3 regions of the Bradyrhizobium sp. USDA 4506 genome follow, and region 1 is predicted to be linked to each of the others. Evidence: predicted binding sites of a transcription regulator. Region 1 holds the regulator's gene; each other region holds the start of a gene.
The links. The regulator PhoB, encoded in region 1, activates phosphate uptake and scavenging genes when phosphate is short. The targets are predictions, from matches to a motif close to TGTCATNNANCTGTCAT.

Region 2: phnF (phosphonate metabolism transcriptional regulator PhnF) is a predicted target of PhoB. The motif match lies at 1,786-1,802, and genes of this name have one in related genera.
Region 3: ACVIHF_RS13040 (RNA degradosome polyphosphate kinase) is a predicted target of PhoB. The motif match lies at 3,540-3,556, and genes of this name have one in related genera.

The regions. Positions count from the first base shown of each region.
Region 1 is NZ_JBSSBM010000002.1:6,186,340-6,193,593, reverse strand. Features, by position in the region: gene pstB (phosphate ABC transporter ATP-binding protein PstB) at 1-462, shown strand, start outside; gene phoU (phosphate signaling complex protein PhoU) at 569-1,285, shown strand; gene phoB (phosphate regulon transcriptional regulator PhoB) at 1,431-2,141, shown strand; gene ACVIHF_RS31400 (GcrA family cell cycle regulator) at 2,382-2,894, opposite strand; gene ACVIHF_RS31395 (acetylornithine transaminase) at 3,383-4,591, shown strand; gene argF (ornithine carbamoyltransferase) at 4,591-5,517, shown strand; gene ACVIHF_RS31385 (Hsp33 family molecular chaperone) at 5,747-6,748, shown strand; gene apaG (Co2+/Mg2+ efflux protein ApaG) at 6,860-7,254, opposite strand, start outside.
Region 2 is NZ_JBSSBM010000002.1:591,616-598,869, forward strand. Features, by position in the region: gene phnE (phosphonate ABC transporter, permease protein PhnE) at 1-20, shown strand, start outside; gene phnE (phosphonate ABC transporter, permease protein PhnE) at 17-865, shown strand; gene phnF (phosphonate metabolism transcriptional regulator PhnF) at 1,032-1,757, opposite strand; gene phnG (phosphonate C-P lyase system protein PhnG) at 1,874-2,335, shown strand; gene phnH (phosphonate C-P lyase system protein PhnH) at 2,340-2,948, shown strand; gene ACVIHF_RS05195 (carbon-phosphorus lyase complex subunit PhnI) at 2,952-4,055, shown strand; gene ACVIHF_RS05200 (alpha-D-ribose 1-methylphosphonate 5-phosphate C-P-lyase PhnJ) at 4,052-4,936, shown strand; gene phnK (phosphonate C-P lyase system protein PhnK) at 4,929-5,726, shown strand; gene phnL (phosphonate C-P lyase system protein PhnL) at 5,735-6,433, shown strand; gene ACVIHF_RS05215 (alpha-D-ribose 1-methylphosphonate 5-triphosphate diphosphatase) at 6,447-7,254, shown strand, end outside.
Region 3 is NZ_JBSSBM010000002.1:2,330,833-2,338,086, reverse strand. Features, by position in the region: gene ACVIHF_RS13065 (cold-shock protein) at 28-231, shown strand; gene purN (phosphoribosylglycinamide formyltransferase) at 309-959, opposite strand; gene purM (phosphoribosylformylglycinamidine cyclo-ligase) at 956-2,029, opposite strand; gene ACVIHF_RS13050 (CDP-alcohol phosphatidyltransferase family protein) at 2,190-2,732, shown strand; gene ACVIHF_RS13045 (P-loop NTPase family protein) at 2,821-3,498, shown strand; gene ACVIHF_RS13040 (RNA degradosome polyphosphate kinase) at 3,630-5,834, shown strand; gene ppx (exopolyphosphatase) at 5,847-7,254, shown strand, end outside.

The sequences.
Region 1 (7,254 bases):
ATGACGATCTACGAGAACATCGCCTTCGGCATCCGCCTCTACGAGAAGATCTCGAAGTCCGAGATGGACGACCGGGTCGAGAAGGCGCTGCGCGGCGGCGCGCTGTGGAACGAGGTCAAGGACAAGCTGAACGCCTCCGGCCTGTCGCTCTCCGGCGGCCAGCAGCAGCGCCTGTGCATCGCGCGCACCGTGGCGGTGCGCCCCGAGGTGATCCTGTTCGACGAGCCGTGCTCGGCGCTCGACCCGATCTCGACCGCCAAGGTCGAGGAACTGATCCAGGAGCTCTCCGAGGACTACACGATCGCGATCGTCACCCACAACATGCAGCAGGCGGCGCGCGTCTCCGACAAGACCGCCTTCATGTATCTCGGCGAGCTGATCGAGTTCGACGACACCAACAAGATCTTCACCTCACCGAGCGATCGGCGCACCCAGGACTACATCACCGGCCGGTTCGGTTGACCGGCGCATGATCCGGAAAAGTGGAAACCGGTTTTCCGATCAGGTCATGCTAAAATTCAGGACACGAAGCCATGATCCCCGGGATCATGGTTGAGGGAGACAAGCGATGGCTTCTGAACATACCGCCAAGGCATTCGACAGCGACCTGCAGGAGTTGACCCGCCTGGTCGCCGAGATGGGCGGCCTGGTCGAACGAATGATTACCGAGTCGGTCGACGCGCTGATCCGTCGCGACGTCGCGCTCGGCAAGCGCGTGGTCGCCGCCGACATCGAGATCGACAATCTGCAGCGCAACATCGAAGAGCGCGCGGTGCTGACGATCGCGCGCCGCCAGCCGATGGCGATCGACCTGCGTGAGATCGTCAGCGCGATGCGCGTCGCTACCGATCTCGAGCGGATCGGCGACCTCGCCAAGAACATGGGCAAGCGCGTCGCGGCGCTGGAGAGCGATTTCCAGCCGCTGAAGCTGATCCGCGGCCTCGAGCACATGACCGACCTCGTGCTGTCGCAGGTCAAGTCGGTGCTCGACGCCTATGCCGCGCACGACCTGCCGGCGGCGATGAACGTCTGGAAGGGCGACGAGGAGGTCGATGCGATCTGCACCTCGCTGTTCCGCGAACTGCTCACCTACATGATGGAAGATCCGCGCAACATCTCGTTCTGCATCCATCTGATGTTCTGCGCCAAGAACATCGAGCGGATCGGCGATCACGCCACCAATATCGCCGAGACCGTGTTCTACATGATCGAGGGCCAGCAGATCACCGACAAGCGCCCGAAGGGGGACATGACCACTTTTGCCACCACGGTGCCGGGCAACTGAGGCATGATCGGCAAGCACGGAACCGGCAAGAGCGAAACTGGATGATCCTCGCGACAAATCGTTTCCGCGGGGACTATGCTCAAGGAAGTAAGCGTTTCGGTTTGCGTCTGGGCAACGGATCACCACAGAGAAAGAACTTAGACCGATGAGCGCACGCATTCTGGTAGTCGAAGACGAGGAAGCGCTGACGACGCTGTTGCGCTACAATCTCGATGCGGAAGGCTACGATGTCGAGACGGTGGGGCGCGGCGACGATGCGGATACACGGCTGAAGGAGCGCGTTCCCGACCTCGTGGTGCTGGACTGGATGCTGCCGGGCCTGTCCGGCATCGAACTGTGCCGCCGCCTGCGGGCGCGGCCCGAGACCAAGCAGCTTCCGATCATCATGCTGACCGCGCGCGGCGAGGAAAGCGAGCGCGTGCGCGGGCTTGCCACCGGCGCGGACGATTACATCGTCAAGCCGTTCTCGGTGCCGGAGCTGCTGGCGCGGGTGAAGGGCCTGTTGCGCCGCGCCAGCCCGGAGCGGCTTGCGACCGTGCTGACCTATGGCGACATCGAGCTCGACCGCGAGAAGCGCCGCGTGGCGCGCTCGGGCCGTCCGATCGATCTCGGGCCGACCGAGTATCGCCTGCTCGAATTCTTCCTCGAGCATCCCGGCCGCGTGTTCAGCCGCGAGCAACTGCTCGACAGCGTCTGGGGCCGCGACATCTACATCGATGAGCGCACCGTCGACGTGCATATCGGCCGCTTGCGCAAGCTGCTCAATCCGGGCCGCGAGCAGGATCCGATCCGCACCGTGCGCGGCGCCGGCTACGCGCTCGACGACCGCTTTGCCAAGGCCGAGCCACAGCCGTAACGGCCATGCGGCATTCATAAACCGCAACACGGCGTCGTCCCGGCGAAAGCCGGGACCCATACGCCGCGGCCAGTGCAATCGGCACGCGGCCAGACGGCTTTCTAACAACACGCATTAGTGGTTATGGGTCCCGGCTTTCGCCGGGACGACGCCGGTGGTGTAATGGGCTACGCATCACACAAAAAATCCCCGCTTTCGCGGGGATTTGTTTTTGAGGTCTTCCGTCGTTTTCCCGAGTGCTCACTTGATCTGCGGTTTCGCCGACGGCCGGCGGCGATCGGCGGCGGGCTGGTAGGCGACGCGCGAGTGATGCGCGCAATAGGGCAGGCCGGCGAGCGCCTTGCCGCCGCAGAAGAAGAATTCCGGGCTCGAGGGATCGCCGACCGGCCAATGACAGGTGGCCTCGTTGAGCTCCAGCAGCGAGAGCCGCTGGCTCATCGGCACCACATTGTCGTAGGAGATCGGATCGGGCTCCATCTCGACCTCGAAGGCGTGCGCCAGCGCGGTGTTGCCGCGCGAGACCGGACGCGCCACCCGCATCATGTGCTGGGCCGGGCGAGCCTTGCGCTGCCGCGGCGCGGCCGTGGAGGGTGCCTTGGCGCGGCCGGAGAGGCCGAGCCGATGCACTTTGCCGATCACGGCGTTTCGCGTCACATTGCCAAGTTCCGCCGCGATCTGGCTGGCCGACAGGCCGGACTCCCAGAGTTTCTTCAGCTGCTCGACGCGATCGTCGGACCAGGTCAATACAGTCATCGCATTCTTCCCTTCGCGTAGCGCCGGCCAATCATTGGAGCGGCGCTGCGAGCCAATCTGGACAAATATCCCTGCGGCCAGAATCCCTTAGCCCTCGCCGGGCACGGTGTTGCGCCCGAACGTTTACGCGAGACACAAAGGCTACTTAGAGGGTCCAGTACCGCCGCACGAGATGTCGTACCCGACAGGCCAAACGCTACAATATGGCGTGACTCTGGCGCAAGAGTCCGCGGCCGTGCGTCCACATGTTCCCACACAGTTAAGCATCACGATGAGGCTTTTCCACCGCACCGGAATGCTCCGGATTGCGCTCGTTTCGCATTGCAGGAAGGCCACTTCGTGGCGATTGACACTTACCGACCGCAGCATAGAATGCCCGCCACGTGCCGCCCGCAAAGGCGGCCGTTTTGTTTTCCGAAGCTGGCCGTTGCTGCGCTGGCGTCAAGGCGCAGCGGCAATTGTCGGCTTAAAAACCGTCAGTGATCGCCATGACCAACGCTGCCACGTCGCATCTGCTCCCCGTCTTCGCCAGGGTCGATCTCGGCTTCGAGCGCGGCGAGGGCGCCTGGCTGATCGCAACCAACGGCGACCGCTATCTCGATTTCACCTCGGGCGTCGCGGTCAACGCGCTCGGGCACGCGCATCCGCATCTGGTCAAGGCGCTGCAGGAACAGGCGACCAAGCTCTGGCACATGTCGAACCTGTTCAAGAGCCCGGACGGCGAGGTGCTTGCCGCACGGCTGTGCGAGCAGAGCTTTGCCGACTTCGTGTTCTTCTGCAATTCCGGCGCCGAAGCGATGGAGGGCGTGATCAAGCTGGTCCGCCACTATCACTTCTCCAAGGGCCATGGCGAGCGCTACCGCATCATCACCTTCGAGGGCGCCTTCCACGGCCGCACGCTGGGCACGCTGGCGGCGACAGGCTCGGCGAAATATCTCGAAGGCTTCGGCCCGCCGATGGACGGCTTCGACCAGGTGCCGCATGGCGACATCGAGGCGGTGAAGAAGGCGATCGGCCCGCACACCGCCGGCATCCTGATCGAGCCGGTGCAGGGCGAGGGCGGCGTGCGCTCGGCGCCGCAGGCGTTCTTCAAGGCACTGCGCGCGCTGTGTGACGAGCACGGCCTGCTGCTCGCCTTCGACGAGGTGCAGACCGGCATGGGCCGCACCGGCGAGCTGTTCGCCTACAAGCGCACCGGCGTCACGCCGGACGTGATGTCGCTGGCCAAGGCGCTCGGCGGCGGTTTTCCGATCGGCGCGGTGCTGGCGACCGCGCAGGCTGCGGCCGGCATGGCGCCCGGCTCGCACGGCTCGACCTTCGGCGGCAATCCGCTCGCGGTCGCCGCCGCCAATGCCGTGCTCGACGTCATGCTGAAACCCGGCTTCTTCGAGCATGTGCAGAAGATGTCGCTGCTGCTCAAGCAGAAGCTCGCTTCCGTCGTCGACCGCTATCCCGGCGTGCTGTCGGAGGTGCGCGGCGAGGGGCTGTTGATCGGCGTCAAGGCCGTGGTGCCGTCGGGCGACCTGATCGCCGCGCTGCGCAGCGAGAAGCTGCTCACCGTCGGCGCCGGCGACAATGTGGTGCGGTTCCTGGCGCCGCTGATCGTGACCGAGCCCGAGATCGACCAGTCGATCACCGCGCTCGAGCGCGCCTGCTCTGTGCTGTCGGCGGCGCAGCCGAAGAAGGCGGCTGGATAATGAGCAAGCCGGTCCGTCACTTCCTCGATATCAACGAGCTGCCGCTCGGCGAGCTGCGCAACATGCTGTCCGCCGGAGCCGCCATGAAGGCGAAGCTGAAGGCGCATGAGAAGGGCAGGAAGCCGCTCGAAGGCAAGACGCTGGCGATGATCTTCGAGCGCCCGTCGACCCGCACAAGGGTGTCGTTCGACGTCGGCATGCGCCAGCTCGGCGGTGAATCCATCATGCTGACCGGCGCCGAGATGCAGCTCGGCCGCGGCGAGACCATCGCCGACACCGCGCGCGTGCTGTCGCGCTATGTCGATGCGATCATGATCCGCATCCTCAACCATGACGCGCTGCTCGAGCTCGCGGCGCACGCTACCGTTCCCGTCATCAACGGCCTGACCCGGCGTTCGCATCCCTGCCAGGTGATGGCCGACCTCATGACCTATGAGGAAAACCGCGGCTCGATCGAGGGCAAGACCGTGGCCTGGACCGGCGACGACAACAACGTGCTGGCCTCCTGGGCGCATGCCGCAGAGCGGTTCAAGTTCCAGCTCAATGTCGCGACCCCGCCGGAGCTCTCGCCGAAGAAGCCGATGCGCGACTGGATCAAGGCGACCGGCGCGCCGATCATGCTCGGCACCGATCCGGAAGCCGCCGTGCGCGGCGCCGACTGCGTCGTCACCGACACCTGGGTGTCGATGGGCGACAAGGAGGGCGAGCACCGCCACAACGTGCTGCGGCCCTATCAGGTCAATGCCAAGCTGATGTCGCTCGCCAAGCCGGACGCACTGTTCATGCACTGCCTGCCCGCGCATCGCGGCGAGGAGGTCACCGACGAGGTGATCGACGGGCCGCAATCCGTGGTGTTCGACGAGGCGGAAAACCGCCTGCATGCGCAGAAGGGCATTCTGGCCTGGTGTTTCGACGCGGTCGCGTAGTCGTAGATCAGTAAGCGTTGTCGTCCCGGGCAAGCGAAGCGCGACCCGGGACCCATAACCACCGCTGTCAATTGTTGCGAAGGCTGGGGCACCAGCTTGATGCAGCAGCTCACATCGGTGGTTATGGGTCCCTGCTCCAGTGCGCAATTGCGCACAAGGCAGGGACGACGGAGATATCCGCGTTAGTGAACCCCTTTATTTCATGGTCCGAGACCCCAGATAGAGCGCCATGGTTTCACAATCCCCCGACATCAAAATCACGCCCGAGGCGCCGGTTCGCGCGCCATCAGCGGTTCCGGTCGACGATGCCGTGCTGGCCTTCGAGGTCGGCGCGCTGGACCTGCGCGGCCGGCTGACCCGGCTCGGCCCCGCGCTCGACGAGATCTTGCACAAGCACGATTATCCGCCCGCGGTCGGCAAGCTGCTCGGCGAGGCGATCGTGCTCACCACGCTGCTCGGCTCGTCGGTCAAGTTCGAGGGCCGCTTCATCCTGCAGACCCGGACCGAAGGTCCGGTCTCGCTCCTGATCGTCGATTTCCAGGCGCCCGACCGGCTGCGCGCCTATGCGCGCTACGACGCATCGCGCCTCAAGAATGGCCAGAGTTCGGGCGAGCTGCTCGGCAAGGGCCACCTTGCGATGACCATCGATCAGGGCTCTAACACCAGCCGCTACCAGGGACTGGTCGCGCTCGACGGCGGCGGCCTGGAAGAGGCGGCCCACGAATATTTCCTGCGCTCGGAGCAGATCCCGACGCGGGTGCGGCTTGCGGTCGGCGAGGAGATGCGCGGCGGCGAAGGCGGCAAGCTGCGCTGGCGCGCCGGCGGCATCCTGCTGCAATTCCTGCCCAAGGCGCCCGAGCGCGCCAAGCAGGCCGATCTGCATCCCGGCGATGCGCCGGAAGGCACGGCCACGCATAGCGTGCCGGACGATGACGCCTGGGTCGAGGGCCAGTCGCTGATCTCGACCGTCGAGGACGTCGAGCTGATCGATCCCGATCTGTCCGGCGAGCGGCTGCTCTATCGCCTGTTCCACGAACGCGGCGTGCGCGTCTTCAACCCGCAAACGCTGCGCGCGCAATGCTCCTGCTCGCGCGACGCGGTGTCGTCGATGCTGAAGAGCTTTGCGCCGAACGACCGCGCCGAGATGGTCAAGGACGGCAAGGTCGTCGTGACCTGCGAGTTCTGCTCGTCGGTGTATGAATTCACGCCGCAGGAAGCCGGCGTGGAGTAACAGGTGACCTTCGTCATGGCTGGGCTCGACCCGGCCATCCATCATGGCAAAAGCGTTTTTGAAGCGATGGATCGCCGGGTCAAGCCCGGCGATGACGTGCATTGCTGCGCGTCAGTTCAGCACCCTTTTCCCGCCCGGGCTCGGGCTGTCCAGCGAGAATGTCGGCACGTCGATGTCGAAGCGCTCGCCGGCTTCGGTGACCATCTGATAGCTGCCGGTCATGAATCCGGAGGCGGTCGGCAGCGGCACGCCGCTCGTGTATTCGAAGCGTTCGCCGGGCGCGAGCACCGGCTGCTCGCCGACCACGCCCTCGCCGCGCACCTCCTGGCGGCGGCCGGTGGCGTCGGTGATGATCCAGTGCCGCGTCCGCAGCTGCACCGTTTCCGGGCCCGAATTGACGATCACGATCTTGTACGACCAGAAATATTCGCGCCGGTCGACCGACGAGCGCTCCGGCATGAAGTTCGGCTCGACGGTGACTTCGATCTGGCGGGTAACGGCGCGGT
Region 2 (7,254 bases), 5.6 Mb from region 1:
GCAAGGAGACCCGTCGATGAGCCAGATGCCGAGGCCGGACACCGCGGAACTGCGCGCGAAGTACCCCGACGTCTTCGAACGTCCCACATCGGCACGGCTGGCGATGCCGGCCATGATCGTGGCGGCGCTCGCGATCTTCGTGTTCGGACTGGTTGATCTCGATTTCTCGCCGTCCAGGCTGATCGCGGGCCTCGGCCAGCTCGGCTGGATCACCATGCTGATGCTCCCGCCGAATCCGGGCTCGTCGTTCCCGCTCTACATGCAGGCGCTCGGCGAGACGCTGTCGATCGCGGTGCTCGGCACCACGCTTGCCGCGGTTTTGGCACTCCCGGTCAGCCTGCTGGCGGCGCGCAACATCATCCCCTCGAACCTGATCCGCTTTCCGGTGTGCCGCTTCCTGGACTCGATCCGCGGCGTCGATACGCTGATCTGGGCGCTGGTCTGGATCAACGTCGTCGGCCTCGGTCCGTTCGCCGGCGTGCTGGCGATCATGGTGTCGGACTTCGGTGCGTTCGGAAAGTTGTTCTCGGAGGCGATCGAGGCCGCGGATCGCAAGCAGGTCGAGGGTATCCGCGCGTCCGGCGGCAATGCGCTGCACGAGATTCGCTTCGGCCTGCTGCCGCAGGTGCTGCCCGTGATCGCCGGGCAGGTGCTCTACTTCATCGAGTCGAACACGCGTTCGGCGACCATCATCGGCATCGTCGGCGCGGGCGGCATCGGCTTGCAGCTTGCCGAACAGATCCGCGTGCTGGAATGGCAGAAAGTATCGTTCCTGATCCTGATGATCCTGATCGCGGTTGCCGCGATCGACTTCATCTCGAGCAAGCTGCGCTTTGCGATCATCGGGCAAAGGGCGGTGGTGTAGCTTCTCTTTCGCCTCTCCCCGCGCGCGGGGAGAGGCCGGAGTTTTCGCGTAGCGCAAATTCCGGGTGAGGGGACTCTCGGCGTACTCACAGCTTCCAGGATTCGCGGAGACAGCCCCTCACCCCGACCCTCTCCCCGCAAGAGCGGGGCGAGGGAGCAGAGAAAGATCAACCGTTCTCGACCAGAAACTCCACGCGCTCGGCGGCGAAGCGCGAGCGCTTGGTCACCAGCGGCTGGTCCAGCATGTCGACGTCGGTGGCGTCGACCACCAGCACCGGCCGTCCCAGCGGCAGGTCGAGCCGCGCGGCGTCGGTCGCATCGACGATCGCCGCGGTGATCCGGGTCGAGGCGCGGTGGTAGTCCTTGACGCCGTAATGCCCGAGCAGCTTCGTCATCGAGCGGACGTTGGCGAACACGCTGCCGGCATCGGGAAACCGCTCGGCCGACAGCCAGGTGGTGGAGACGCAGATCGGCGTCCGGTCGGCGAGCCGCACCGCTTCGATCCGGATCAGCGGCGCACCGATCTTCAGGCCGAGCTCGCGCGCAATCTCGCGATTGGCGGTGTCGCTGCTCGCATCGATCAGCTGGCCGCGCGGCTCGTGACCGCCGGCGCCGACGATCTCGGAAAATCGCGTGCGTGAGCGCAAGGGATAGGCGAGGCGCTGGGCTTCGACATAGGTGCCGCTACCGCGTTCCGCGCGCACCAGGCCGCGCTCCGCCAATGCGGCGAGCGCCCGCCGCACGGTGTGCCGGTTGACCCGGTACGTCTCGGCGATCTCCATCTCGCCGGGCAGCTTTTCGCCGGCGGCGAAGCGGCCGTCAGCGATGCCGCGCTCGATGCCGTCGGCGACCTGCCGCCACAAGGCGACGCCGGAACTTTCCTGCATGCTCATGGCGCGGTGATACCAGAAATCTTTGGTTTGTCACGAAACAGTCATGGCGCTCCGCTATCAAGTTGTCTAGTATCATAGACAACTTGATGCAAGCAAGGTTGCCCAAAGGTTTGCCCATGAGTTCGACCGGACCAAACAGCAAACAGGCCCAGCGCAAGGCCGCGATGACGGTGCTGGCGCACGCCGCCGCTGCTGATATCGCCGGCAGGCTGGCGGCGATCGCGGTGCCCGCGCATGAGAACCTGCGTGAGCCGGAAAACGGCCTTGTGATGCTGCGTGGGCGGATCGGCGGCGACGGTGCGCCGTTCAATCTCGGCGAGGCGACGGTGTCGCGCGCGGCGGTGCGGCTTGCGACCGGCGAGGTCGGCTTCGGCTACACGCTCGGCCGCGACGCGCGGAAGGCGCAGATGATCGCGCTGTGCGATGCCATGGTGCAGTCGGCGGAACTGTCCGGCGAGGTGGAGGTCAAGGTGATCGCGCCGCTGCGCGTCGCCATGAACGCCGAACGCGGCCGCAAGGCGGCGGAAACCGCGGCGACGCGGGTCGATTTCTACACGATGGTGCGCGGTGAGGGATGATGCAATGACGACGATTGCCGAAATGCCCGCGGGCTTTGCCGACAAGGTGCTGTCGGCGCAATCGACTTTCCGTTCCGTGATGGATGCGATGGCGCGCCCGGGCAGCGTGCAGCGCGTCGCCGCGAGCGTGGGAACGCCCGCCGGCATGATGCGCGGCTCGGCCGCGATCGCGCTGACGCTGTTCGATCACGACACGCCGATCTGGCTTGACGCTGCGATGTCGGCGACGCCGGACGTCGCCCGCTGGCTGAAGTTTCACGCCAGCGCGCCGGTGGTGGCCGATTCCTCGATCGCGAGCTTCGCTTTGATCGGCGATGCCGCGAGCCTGCCGGCGCTCGATCGCTTCGCATTCGGCAGCAGCGAATATCCTGACCGGTCGACCACGCTGATCCTGCAGGTCGACAGCCTGTCGCAGGGGCCGGCCTTCGAGCTGAAAGGGCCCGGCATCGACGGCAGCGCCGTGCTGCAGGCGATGATCAAGCCGCGCGACCTGTTCCAGCGGCTTGCGATCAACGAAGCCCTGTTCCCGCGCGGCATCGATGTCGTGCTGGTCCATGACGATGCCATTGTGGCGATCCCGCGCACCACGCGGCTGATCGCAAGCGGAGTGTGAGCGATGTATGTAGCCGTCAAGGGAGGCGAGCGCGCCATCGAGAACGCCCATCGTCTGCTCGCGCATGAGCGGCGCGGCGACCGCGAGGTGCCCGAGGTGACGCTGGCACAGATTTCCGAGCAACTCGCGCTCGGCGTCGATCGCGTGATGACCGAAGGTTCGCTCTACGACCGCGAGCTCGCGGCGCTCGCGATCAAGCAGGCGCGCGGCGACATGATCGAGGCGATCTTCCTGGTCCGCGCCTTCCGTGCCACGCTGCCGCGCTTTGGCGCCACCGAGCCGGTCAACACCGGCGAGATGCAGGTGCGGCGGCGGATCTCCTCGACCTTCAAGGACGTTCCGGGCGGCCAGATCCTGGGGCCGACCTTCGACTACACCCATCGCCTGCTCGATCCGCAGCTCGCGGAAGGCTTTGTGCCGGAGCAGCCGGCGACCGCGGAGGCCTCGCAGGCCGCCACGCCGCGGGTGACCGACATTCTCGGCCGTGACGGTCTAATCGAATCCTCGCCGCAGGCAGATTGCGACACGCCGGTCGGCGACCTCACGCGCGAGCCGTTGAGCTTTCCGGCCGATCGCGATTTGCGGCTGCAGAACCTGGCGCGCGGCGATGAGGGCTTCCTGCTCGCGCTCGGCTACTCGACGCAGCGCGGCTACGGTCGCAATCACCCGTTCGCCGGCGAGATCCGCTTCGGCGAGGTCGAGGTCGAGTTCTTCGCCGAGGACGCGGGCTTTGCCGTGCCGCTCGGCTCGATCGAATTGACCGAGTGTCAGATGGTCAACCAGTTCAAGGGCTCGACGACTGAGGCGCCGTGCTTCACCCGCGGCTATGGCCTCGCCTTCGGGCAGAGCGAACGCAAGACCATGTCGATGGCGCTGGTCGATCGCGCGCTGCGTGCGCGTGAGCTCGGCGAGGAGGCGGCGGCGCCGGCGCAGGACGAGGAGTTCGTGATGTCGCACTCCGACAATGTCCAGTCGACCGGCTTCGTCGAGCATCTCAAGCTGCCACACTACGTCGACTTCCAGTCCGAGCTCGGTCTCTTGCGCAAGCTGCGGCAGGAGTTCGCGGAAGCCAACGAGGCCGTGGAAATGCAGGAGGCCGCGGAATGAACGCGCCGACGTACAATTTCGCCTATCTCGACGAGCAGACCAAGCGGATGATCCGCCGCGCGATCCTCAAGGCGATCGCGATCCCCGGCTACCAGGTGCCGTTTGCGAGCCGCGAGATGCCGATGCCCTATGGCTGGGGCACCGGCGGCGTGCAGGTGACGGCCGCGATCCTCGGTCCCGACGACGTGCTGAAGGTGATCGACCAGGGCTCGGACGACACCACCAACGCGATCTCGATCCGCAAGTTCTTCGGCAAGACCGCGGGTGTCGCGACCACGACCTCGACCACCGACGCGACCGTGATCCAGACCCGGCACCGCATTCCAGAGGCGTCGCTGCATGCCGGGCAGGTGCTGGTCTATCAGGTGCCGATCCCCGAACCGCTGCGCTTCCTCGAGCCGCGCGAGACCGAGACGCGGCGCATGCACGCGCTCGCCGAATACGGGCTGATGCACGTCAAGCTCTACGAGGACATCGCGCGCTTCGGCCATATCGCCACCGCCTACGCCTATCCGGTGAAGGTGAACGCGCGCTACGTGATGGACCCGTCGCCGACGCCGAAATTCGACAATCCGAAGATGGACAATTGCGCGGCGCTGCAGCTGTTCGGCGCCGGCCGCGAGAAGCGCATCTACGCGATCCCGCCCTACACCACCGTGGTGTCGCTGGACTTCGAGGATCACCCGTTCACGCGCTACCGCTTCAACGCGCCCTGCGCGCTGTGCGGCGCCGACAATTCCTATCTCGACGAGATCGTCACCGACGACAAGGGCGGGCGGATGTTCGTCTGCTCCGACACGGACTTCTGCGAGCAGCGCCAGGCCGCCGGCCATCACGGCACCGAGAGCGCAGCGCCGCACAAGGAGAAGGCGCATGTCTGAGCTCTCGAGCCTCGACAACGACGAGCCGTTGCTGGTGGCCGAGGGGCTTGCCAAGAATTACGGCCGGCTTGCGGCCTGCCGCGACGTCTCGTTCGCGCTCTATCCCGGCGAGGTGCTGGCGATCGTCGGCGAGTCCGGCTCGGGCAAGTCGACGCTGCTGCAGCTGCTCTCGGCGCAGCTCGCGCCGAGCGCGGGCCGGGTGTGCTACCGGATGCGCGACGGCGTGCTGCGCGATCTCGCTGAACTCGGCGAGGCCGAGCGGCGCTTCCTGTTTCGCACCGACTGGGGCTTCGTGCACCAGGACCCGGCGCAGGGGCTGCGCATGGGCGTCTCGGCCGGCGCCAATGTCGGCGAGCGGCTGATGGCGGTTGGCTGGAATCATTACGGCCGCATCCGTGACACCGCGTCGACCTGGCTGGAGCGGGTCGAGATCGATACCGGCCGCATCGACGATGCGCCAAAGACCTATTCCGGCGGCATGCGGCAGCGGCTGCAGATCGCCCGCAACCTCGTCACCGAGCCGCGGCTGGTGTTCATGGACGAGCCGACCGGCGGCCTCGACGTCTCGGTGCAGGCCCGCCTGCTCGACCTGATGCGCAACCTCGTCAGCGAGCTCGGGCTTGCCGCGATCGTCGTGACCCACGATCTGGCGGTGGCGCGGTTGCTTTCGCATCGCGTGATGGTGATGAAGGGCGGCCGCGTCATCGAGACCGGCCTCACCGACCAGGTGCTCGACGATCCGCGTGAGCCCTATACGCAGCTGCTCGTTTCCTCGATTCTTCCGCCATGAGCGTGCCAATGACCGCGATGATCGAACTTGCCAACGCCGAGAAGACCTTCACCATGCATCTGCAGGGCGGCGTCGAACTGCCCGTGGTGCGCGGCGTCTCGTTCCACGCCGATCCGGGTGAGTGCGTGGTGCTGTCGGGCCCGTCGGGCGCCGGCAAATCCTCCATCCTGAAGATGATCTTCGGCAACTATCGCTGCGACAGCGGCCGGATCGGCATCCGCCATCACGGCAAGGTTGTCGACCTTGCCACCGCCGAGCCGCGCCAGGTGCTGAGCATCCGCCGCTCGACCATCGGCTATGTCAGCCAGTTCCTGCGCGCCGTGCCGCGGGTGGCGACGATCGACGTCGTCGCCGAGCCTTTGATCGTCAACGGCGTGGCGCGCGAGGAGGCCCGCGCGCGCGCCGGCCAGCTGCTGCGCCGGCTCAACATTCCGGAGCGGCTGTGGACCTTGCCGCCCTCGACCTTCTCCGGCGGCGAGCAGCAGCGCGTCAACATCGCGCGCGGCTTCATCTCGGACCTGCCGATCCTCCTGCTGGACGAGCCAACCGCTTCGCTCGATGCGGCGAATCGCGCAGTGGTGGTCGAGCTGATCGCGGAAAAAAAGACCAAGGGCGTCGCGATGGTCGCGATTGTCCATGACGACGAAATCCGCCATCTGATCGCCGACCGCATCGTCGATGTGACCTCGTTCGCGGCTGCTGCCTGAAGGATCGTTTGAAATGACCGCCAAGCAAGACACCATCATCGGCAACGCCCGGCTGGTCCTCGCCGATCGCGTGATCGAGCAGGGCTGGGTCGCGATCGCTGATGGCAAGATCGCCGAGTTCGGCGAGGGCAGAGCGCCCGAGGCCGCCGAGGATGCCGGCGGCGACCTCCTGATGCCCGGGCTGATCGAGCTGCACACCGATCATCTCGAGATGCACTATGTGCCGCGGCCGAAGGTGTTCTGGAATCCGGTCGCGGCCGTGATCTCCTATGACGGTCAGCTCGCGACCTCAGGCATCACCACGGTGCTGGATTCGCTGCGGGTCTGGCGCGAGGATGGCGCCGAGGATGTCGACGGCCGCGCCGGCGTGCTGGCGGCGGCGATTGCGGCGGCGCGCGAGGAGAATCTGCTGCGCGCCGATCACTTCCTGCATCTGCGCTGCGAGGTCCCGATGCCGGACGTGGTTGCCGAGGCCAAGGAACTGATCGACCGGCCGGACGTGCGGCTGATGTCGCTGATGGACCACACGCCGGGCCAGCGCCAGTTCCGCGACGAGGTCAAGCTGCGCGACTACTATCGCGGCAAGGGCGGCGGCATGACCGACGCCCAGCTCGACGTGCTGTTCGCACGGCGCTTCGCCTATCAGAAGGAATATGCGGTGGCGAACACCCGCGCGATCGTCGCGCTGGCGCATGAATACCGGATCCCGCTGGCGAGCCACGACGATACCACGGATGAGAACGTGGTCGACGCCGTCAACGACAAGGTCGCGGTCGCGGAGTTCCCGACCACGATGGAAGCCGCGCGCGGGCTGCACGCCG
Region 3 (7,254 bases), 3.9 Mb from region 1:
TTTTATGTCTAAACTGGGAGAGAGACGATGCCGAAGGGTACCGTCAAATGGTTCAACCCGACCAAAGGTTACGGGTTCATCAAGCCAGCCGTCGGCGACAAGGACGTGTTCGTCCATATCTCGGCGGTCGAGCGCGCGGGCCTCAGCACATTGAACGAGAACCAGTCCGTCGAGTACGAGCTGGTGGAGAACCGCGGCAAGGCGTCGGCAGAGAACCTCAAGGTTCACTGAACGCCGCTGCCAGCGGAATTCATCCTGATGCCTCCCCCGGCCGCATCACCCCGGGGGATGTCTCCTGCAACCGCGCGCTAGGGCGCCGGCGCGATCAGCGTATGGTCGGTTGCGCCGCTGCCCAGGGTCTTGCAGAGATCGCCTTCGAGCTTGAGCCGGCCGCTTGCCAGCAGCCGCAGCGCCTCCGGATAGATGCGATGCTCGATGGTGATCACGCGCGCGGCGAGCGTCTCGGCGGTGTCGTCGTCAGCGACCGTGACCGCGCCCTGCATCACGATCGGTCCGGCGTCGGTCTCCGGGATCACGAAATGCACCGTCGCTCCGGACAGCTTGACCCCTGCACGCAACGCCTGGCCGTGCGGATCGAGACCCGGAAAGCAAGGCAGCAGCGAGGGATGGATGTTGAGCATCCGCCCGTACCAGTGCCGCGCGAACTCGGCGGTGAACAGCCGCATGAAGCCGCCGAGGCAGATCAACTCGACCTGCCTGTCATCGAGCGTGCGCTGCAGCACGGCCTCGAAGCCGGCGCGGTCCTTGCCGAACGGCTTGCTCTCGATGACGATGGTCGCAATGCCGCTGGCGGCCGCCTTCTCGAGCCCGGCGGCATCGGCGCGGTTCGAGATCACGGCCACGATCTCGGCTGGGAAATCCGCAGCCTTCGCAGCCTCGATCAGCGCGGCCATGTTGGAGCCGCGGCCGGAGATCAGGATGGCGACGCGGCGCTTCATCGCGAGAGATCGAGATGACCGTTATAGATCACGCGATGCTCGCCTTTGGCCTCGATCACCTCGCCGAGCAACGTCACGGTCTCGCCGCCGGCGGTGAACGCCTCGGTCACGGCGTCGACCGCATCAGCCTTGACGATCGCGATCATGCCGATGCCGCAGTTGAAGGTGCGCAGCAGTTCGAGTTCGGCGATGCCGCCCTGCTCGGCCAGCCATTTGAACACCGGGAGCACCGGCAGCCGCGCCAGATCGATGCCGACGCCGAGATGCTTCGGCAGCACGCGCGGAATGTTGTCGGTGAAGCCGCCGCCGGTGATGTGGGCGAGCCCCTTCACCGCGCCGGTGTCGCGGATCGCGCGCAGGCAGGATTTCACATAGAGCCTGGTCGGCGTCAGCAGCGCTGCGCCAAGCGTCATGACCGGCGCGAACGGCGCCGGCGCGTCATAGGCGACGCCGGACTGCTCGACGATCTTGCGCACCAGCGAATAGCCGTTGGAGTGCACGCCGGAGGAAGCCAGCCCGATCACGGCATCGCCCGCCGCGATATTCGCGGTCGGCAGCAGCGTGCCGCGCTCGGCCGCGCCGACCGCAAAGCCGCCGAGGTCGTAATCGCCATCCTTGTAGAGGCCGGGCATCTCGGCGGTTTCGCCGCCGATCAGCGCGCAGCCGGATTCGCGGCAGCCCTCGGCGATACCAGCGACGATCTGCGCGGTGGCCTCCGGGTGCAGCTTGCCGCAGGCGAAATAGTCGAGGAAGAACAGCGGTTCCGCGCCCTGCACGACGAGGTCGTTGACCGACATCGCGACCAGATCGATGCCGATACCGCCATGAATGCCGGTCTCGATCGCGATCTTCAGCTTGGTGCCGACGCCATCGGTCGCGGCCACCAGGACCGGATCCTTGAAGCCGGCGGCCTTGAGGTCGAACAGCCCGCCGAAACCGCCGATCTCGGCGTCCGCGCCAGGCCGCGCGGTGGCCCGCACCATCGGCTTGATCAGATCGACCAGTCGATTGCCGGCGTCGATATCGACACCCGAATCCGCGTAAGTGAGCCCGTTTTTGCGCTCGGTCATGCCCAATTCCAGATGATCAGGGGCTGGTTACGAGGAATTCCGCCCCCGCGCAATGGCTCGCGGCGCTGCCGCCGCGATACTATGTAGATAACACAAGGCGGCTGCGCAAAAGAGCCGGATATCGAGTAAAATCAGGCTTCTAGCCGGGAAGCGATCCAAGTTGAGCATTCCGAACATCATCACCCTCGGCCGCATCATCCTGGTGCCGGTGATCGTCTGGGCCATCGTGTCCAGCCAGATGGAGATTGCGTTCGCGATCTTCGTGATCGCCGGCGTCTCGGACGCGGTCGACGGTTTCCTCGCCAAGCGCTTCAACATGACGAGCGAGCTCGGCGCCCTGCTCGATCCGCTCGCCGACAAGGCGCTCCTGGTGTCGATCTATGTCGCGCTCGGAATCTGGGGCGCGGTGCCGCGCTGGATCGTGATTCTCGTGGTGTCACGCGACATCATGATCGTCTCCGCCGTGATTGTGTCATGGTTGTTCGACAAGCCGGTCGAGATGAAGCCGCTGATGGTGTCGAAGCTGAACACGGTGGCGCAGGTCGCGTTCGCAGCGCTGGTGCTGGCCTCGCTCGGCTTCGGCTTTCAGCCACATCCTTACGACCTGATCCTGATGGGCCTGGTCACGATCTTTACTTTGGGTTCGGTGTCCCTCTATCTCGTGGAGTGGGTGCGGCACATGAGCACCATCGAAGCTCGGTAGGCGGGATCCGGAAAAGTGGAAGCCGGTTTTCCCGCGACAAACGCGACGCGTTTGCGCATGGCTAAAATGAAGTGGTTTGGAGACCTGCGTGGCCAGTAGCGTTCAACCTCGTCAATTGGCCTTGGCCCTGCCGCACGAGGAGAAGCTGACCCGCGACGATTTCCTTGAGGGCCCTGCCAATGAGGCGGCGCTGGCGCTGATCGACGGCTGGCCGGACTGGCCAAACCGAATCATGCTGCTGGTCGGGCCTGACGGCTCCGGCAAAAGCCACCTCGCCGCGATCTGGGCCGAGAGCGCCGGCGCGCGCTCGACCGCGGCGCATGCGCTGACCGCCGACACGGTGCCGACCGCGCTTGCGACCGGTGCGCTCGTCGTCGAAGACCTGAGGCCGGCGGATTTCGACGAGCGCGCAATGTTTCATCTGATGAATCTGGCGCGCCAGGACGATGCCTACGTGCTGATCACGGCGCGCATTCCGCCCTCGGCGTTCGAGATCGAATTGCGCGACCTGCGGTCGCGGCTCCGCGCGGTGCCGACCGTGACGCTGCTGCCGCCGGACGACCAGCTGTTCCGCGGCCTGATTGTCAAGTTCTGCGCCGACCGCCAGATGAGCGTGGACGAACCGCTGGTCAGCTATCTGAGCAACCGGATCGAGCGTTCCTACGTTGCCGTCCGGCAGGCGGTCGAGCTCCTGGATACCGAGGCACTCCGGCTCGGCCGTCCCGTCACGCGGGCGCTGGCGGCGGAGCTGTTGCGCGACGCCTGATCCATCCCGCGGCTTGACGGCGCAGGCGAGCGGAACATCAATGTCATCGAAACGTCATCGCAATATCACATGGTCTCTGCGGCTCTCGGCTACACCGCCCCGGCCCCTGCCCTGAATTGGACCAGCACTTTATGGACTCGGCACAAGCTACTGAAATCAAAGAAAAAGAGGCGGAATTTCCCGCCATTCCCGCAATCGCGACCAGCCCCGAACGCTTCATCAACCGGGAGCTCTCCTGGCTGCACTTCAACCGGCGGGTGCTCGAGGAATCGGTCAATCTCGGCCATCCCGTGCTGGAGCGGGTCCGCTTCCTGTCGATTTCGGCGAATAACCTCGACGAGTTCTTCATGGTCCGTGTCGCCGGCATCAAGGCGCAGGTCCGCGAGGGCATTACCGAGCGCAGCCCGGACGGCCTGCTGCCGGCCGATCAGCTCGTGATGATCAACAAGACCGTCTCGCAGCTCGCCTCCGACCAGCAGGCGATCTGGAGCGACCTGCGGGATATCCTGGCCAAGGTCGGCATCCAGCTGGTCGACGGCCGCGACGTCACCAAGTCCGAGCGCAGCTGGATCGAGGATCACTTCCTCCACAGCATCTTCCCGCTGCTGACGCCGCTGGCGATCGACCCGGCGCATCCCTTCCCGTTCATCCCGAATCTCGGCTTCACGGTGGCGCTGCAATTGTCGCGGATCTCCGACGGCAAGGCGATGAACGCGCTGATCCGCATGCCCGGCAAGATCGACCGCTTCATCCGCATCCCCTCCACCAAGGAAGGCGCGCCGGCGCGGCTGATCACGCTGGAGCAGGCCACCGGTCTCTTCATCGGCCGCCTGTTCCCCGGCTACACCGTCAAGGGCCAAGGCGCATTCCGCATCATCAGGGACTCCGAACTCGAAATCGAGGAAGAGGCCGAAGATCTCGTTCGCCTGTTCGAGACCGCGCTCAAGCGGCGCCGCCGCGGGTCGGTGATCCGGCTCGAGATCGAGGCCACGATGCCCGAAGAGCTGCGCATCTTCGTGCAGCACGCCTTGTCGGCCGCAGACGACGAAGTGATCCTGGTCGACGGCGTGCTGGCGATGAACGAGCTGTCGCAGCTCACCCGCCTCAATCGCCCCGACCTCGAATTCCCGCCCTATGTGCCGCGCCACCCCGAGCGGGTGCGCGATCATGGCGGCGATATCTTCGCCGCCATCCGCCAGAAGGACCTCGTGGTCCATCACCCCTACGAATCCTTCGACGTCGTGGTGCAGTTCCTGCAGCAGGCGGCACGCGATCCCGACGTGGTCGCGATCAAGCAGACGCTCTATCGCACCTCGAACAATTCGCCGATCGTGCGCGCGCTGGCGGAAGCCGCCGAGGCCGGCAAGTCGGTGACCGCGCTGATCGAGCTGAAGGCGCGCTTCGACGAGGAAGCCAATATCCGCTGGGCCCGCGACCTCGAACGCGCCGGCGTGCAGGTGGTCTACGGCTTCATCGAATTGAAGACGCATGCCAAGCTGTCGATGGTGGTGCGCCGCGAGGGCGGCAATCTCACGACCTATGTGCACACCGGCACCGGCAACTATCACCCGGTCACCGCGCGCATCTACACCGACCTCTCCTACTTCACTTCGGATCCGATCATCGGCCGCGACGTCGCGCGGGTCTTCAACTACATCACCGGCTATGCCGAGCCGAGCGACATCGAGAAGATGGCGGTGTCGCCGCTGACGCTGCGCAAGCGGATCATCGAGCACATCCACGGCGAGATCGCCCACGTCAAGCACGGCCGGCCCGGCGCGGTCTGGATGAAGATGAATGCGCTGGTCGACCCTGATATCATCGACGCGCTGTACGAGGCCTCGCAGGCCGGCGTCTCGGTCGAGCTCGTGGTGCGCGGCATCTGCTGCCTGCGGCCGGGGCTGCCGGGACTGTCGGAGAACATCCGCGTCAAATCGGTGATCGGCCGGTTCCTGGAACACGGCCGAATCTATTGCTTCGGCATGGGTCAGGGCCTGCCGAGCACAAAAGCTGCTGTGTATATCTCGTCCGCTGACATGATGCCGCGAAACCTCGACCGCCGCGTCGAGGTTCTCTGTCCGCTGCAAAATCCCACGGTGCATCAGCAGGTTCTCGAACAGATCATGGTCGCGAACCTGAAGGACACCGAGCAAAGCTGGCAATTGTTGCCGGATGGGTCGTCAACGCGTATGAAGGCCGCGAAAGGCGAAGAGCCCTTCAATCTGCATGACTACTTTATGACAAATCCGAGTCTGTCCGGCCGTGGTAAGTCTCTCAAGGAATCTTCACCGCGCCGTCTCACGCGTCGCAACGAGCGTCAGCAGCCATCGTCTTAAGGGGGCCTTACGGTGAAGCGGCCGCGGAAGCGCGCTTCCAGCGTCGCTGTCATCGATATCGGCTCGAACTCGGTTCGTCTCGTGGTCTACGAGGCGATGGCGCGCAGCCTCATCACAATCTTCAACGAGAAGGCGCTGTGCGGGCTCGGGCGCGAGGTGCAGAGCACCGGCCTGCTCGCAACCGATGCCGTCAACAAGGCGCTCACCGCGCTGCGCCGTTTTCGTGCGCTGTGCAAGATCCAGCAAGTCGGCCGCGTCTACGCGATCGCGACCGCGGCCTGCCGCGACGCCAAGAACGGTCCGGACTTCATCGCCAAGGCCGAGCGCATCTGCGGCGCCAAGATCGAGATCCTCACCGGGCCGCGTGAAGCGAAGCTATCCGCGCTCGGCGTCGTCTCGGGCGTGCACAATCCGAACGGCATCGTCGGCGATCTCGGCGGCGGCTCGCTTGAACTGATCGATGTCAAGGGCAGCCGCGTGCGCAGCGGCGTGACGCTGCCGCTCGGCAGCCTCGCGCTGCAGGACCTCTCCAACAAATCGCTCAAGCGCGCCGAACGCATCGTCAAGAACGAGCTGCTCGGCGTCGCCCAGCTCAAGACCGGCCGCGGCCGCACCTTCTATGCCGTCGGCGGCACCTGGCGTGCGCTGGCGCGCATTCACATCATCCAGAGCGGCTACCCGCTCAAGGTGATGCACGGCTATTCGATCCCGGCGGCCGACGCACTCGACTTCGCGCAGCGGCTGCGACGGCTGGCGGCCACCAACATGCTGGCCAATATCGAGTCGGTCGCCGACGCGCGGCGGCCGCTATTGGCCTATGCCGCGCTCGTGCTCGAATACATCATCCGCGTGGCCCAGCCGAAGACCATCGTGTTCTCGACCTTCGGCGTACGCGAGGGCCTGCTCTACGAGATGCTGCCGCAGGCCGAACGCGCCAAGGACGGACTGCTCTGCGCCGCGCAGAATCTCAACGAATTGCTGTCGCGCTCGGCCCGCCACGCCCAGGAGCTGACGGCGTGGACCGACCGGCTGGTGCGCGTCGTCAGGCTACGCGAGACCGAGGAAGACCGCAGGCTGCGGCACGTCGCCTGCCTGCTCTCCGACATCGGCTGGCGGGTGCATCCCGATCATCGCGGCGAGGAAACCCTCAGCCTGATCATGAACGGCAATTTCGGCTCGATCACGCATCAGGGCCGCGCCTTCGTCGCGCTCTCGGTGTTCTATCGCTACGCCGGGCTCAGCGAGGAAAACGAGCCGCCGCCGCAGATCCGCGCGCTGGTGACGCCGGCGATGGACGAGCGCGCCCGCGTGCTCGGCGCCGCATTTCGCGTCGCGCATCTGATCACGGCGGCGCGCACCGGCGTGCTGCCGGCAACCCATTTCCGCACCCAGGGCCGCAAGCTGATGCTGGTGTTCGAGC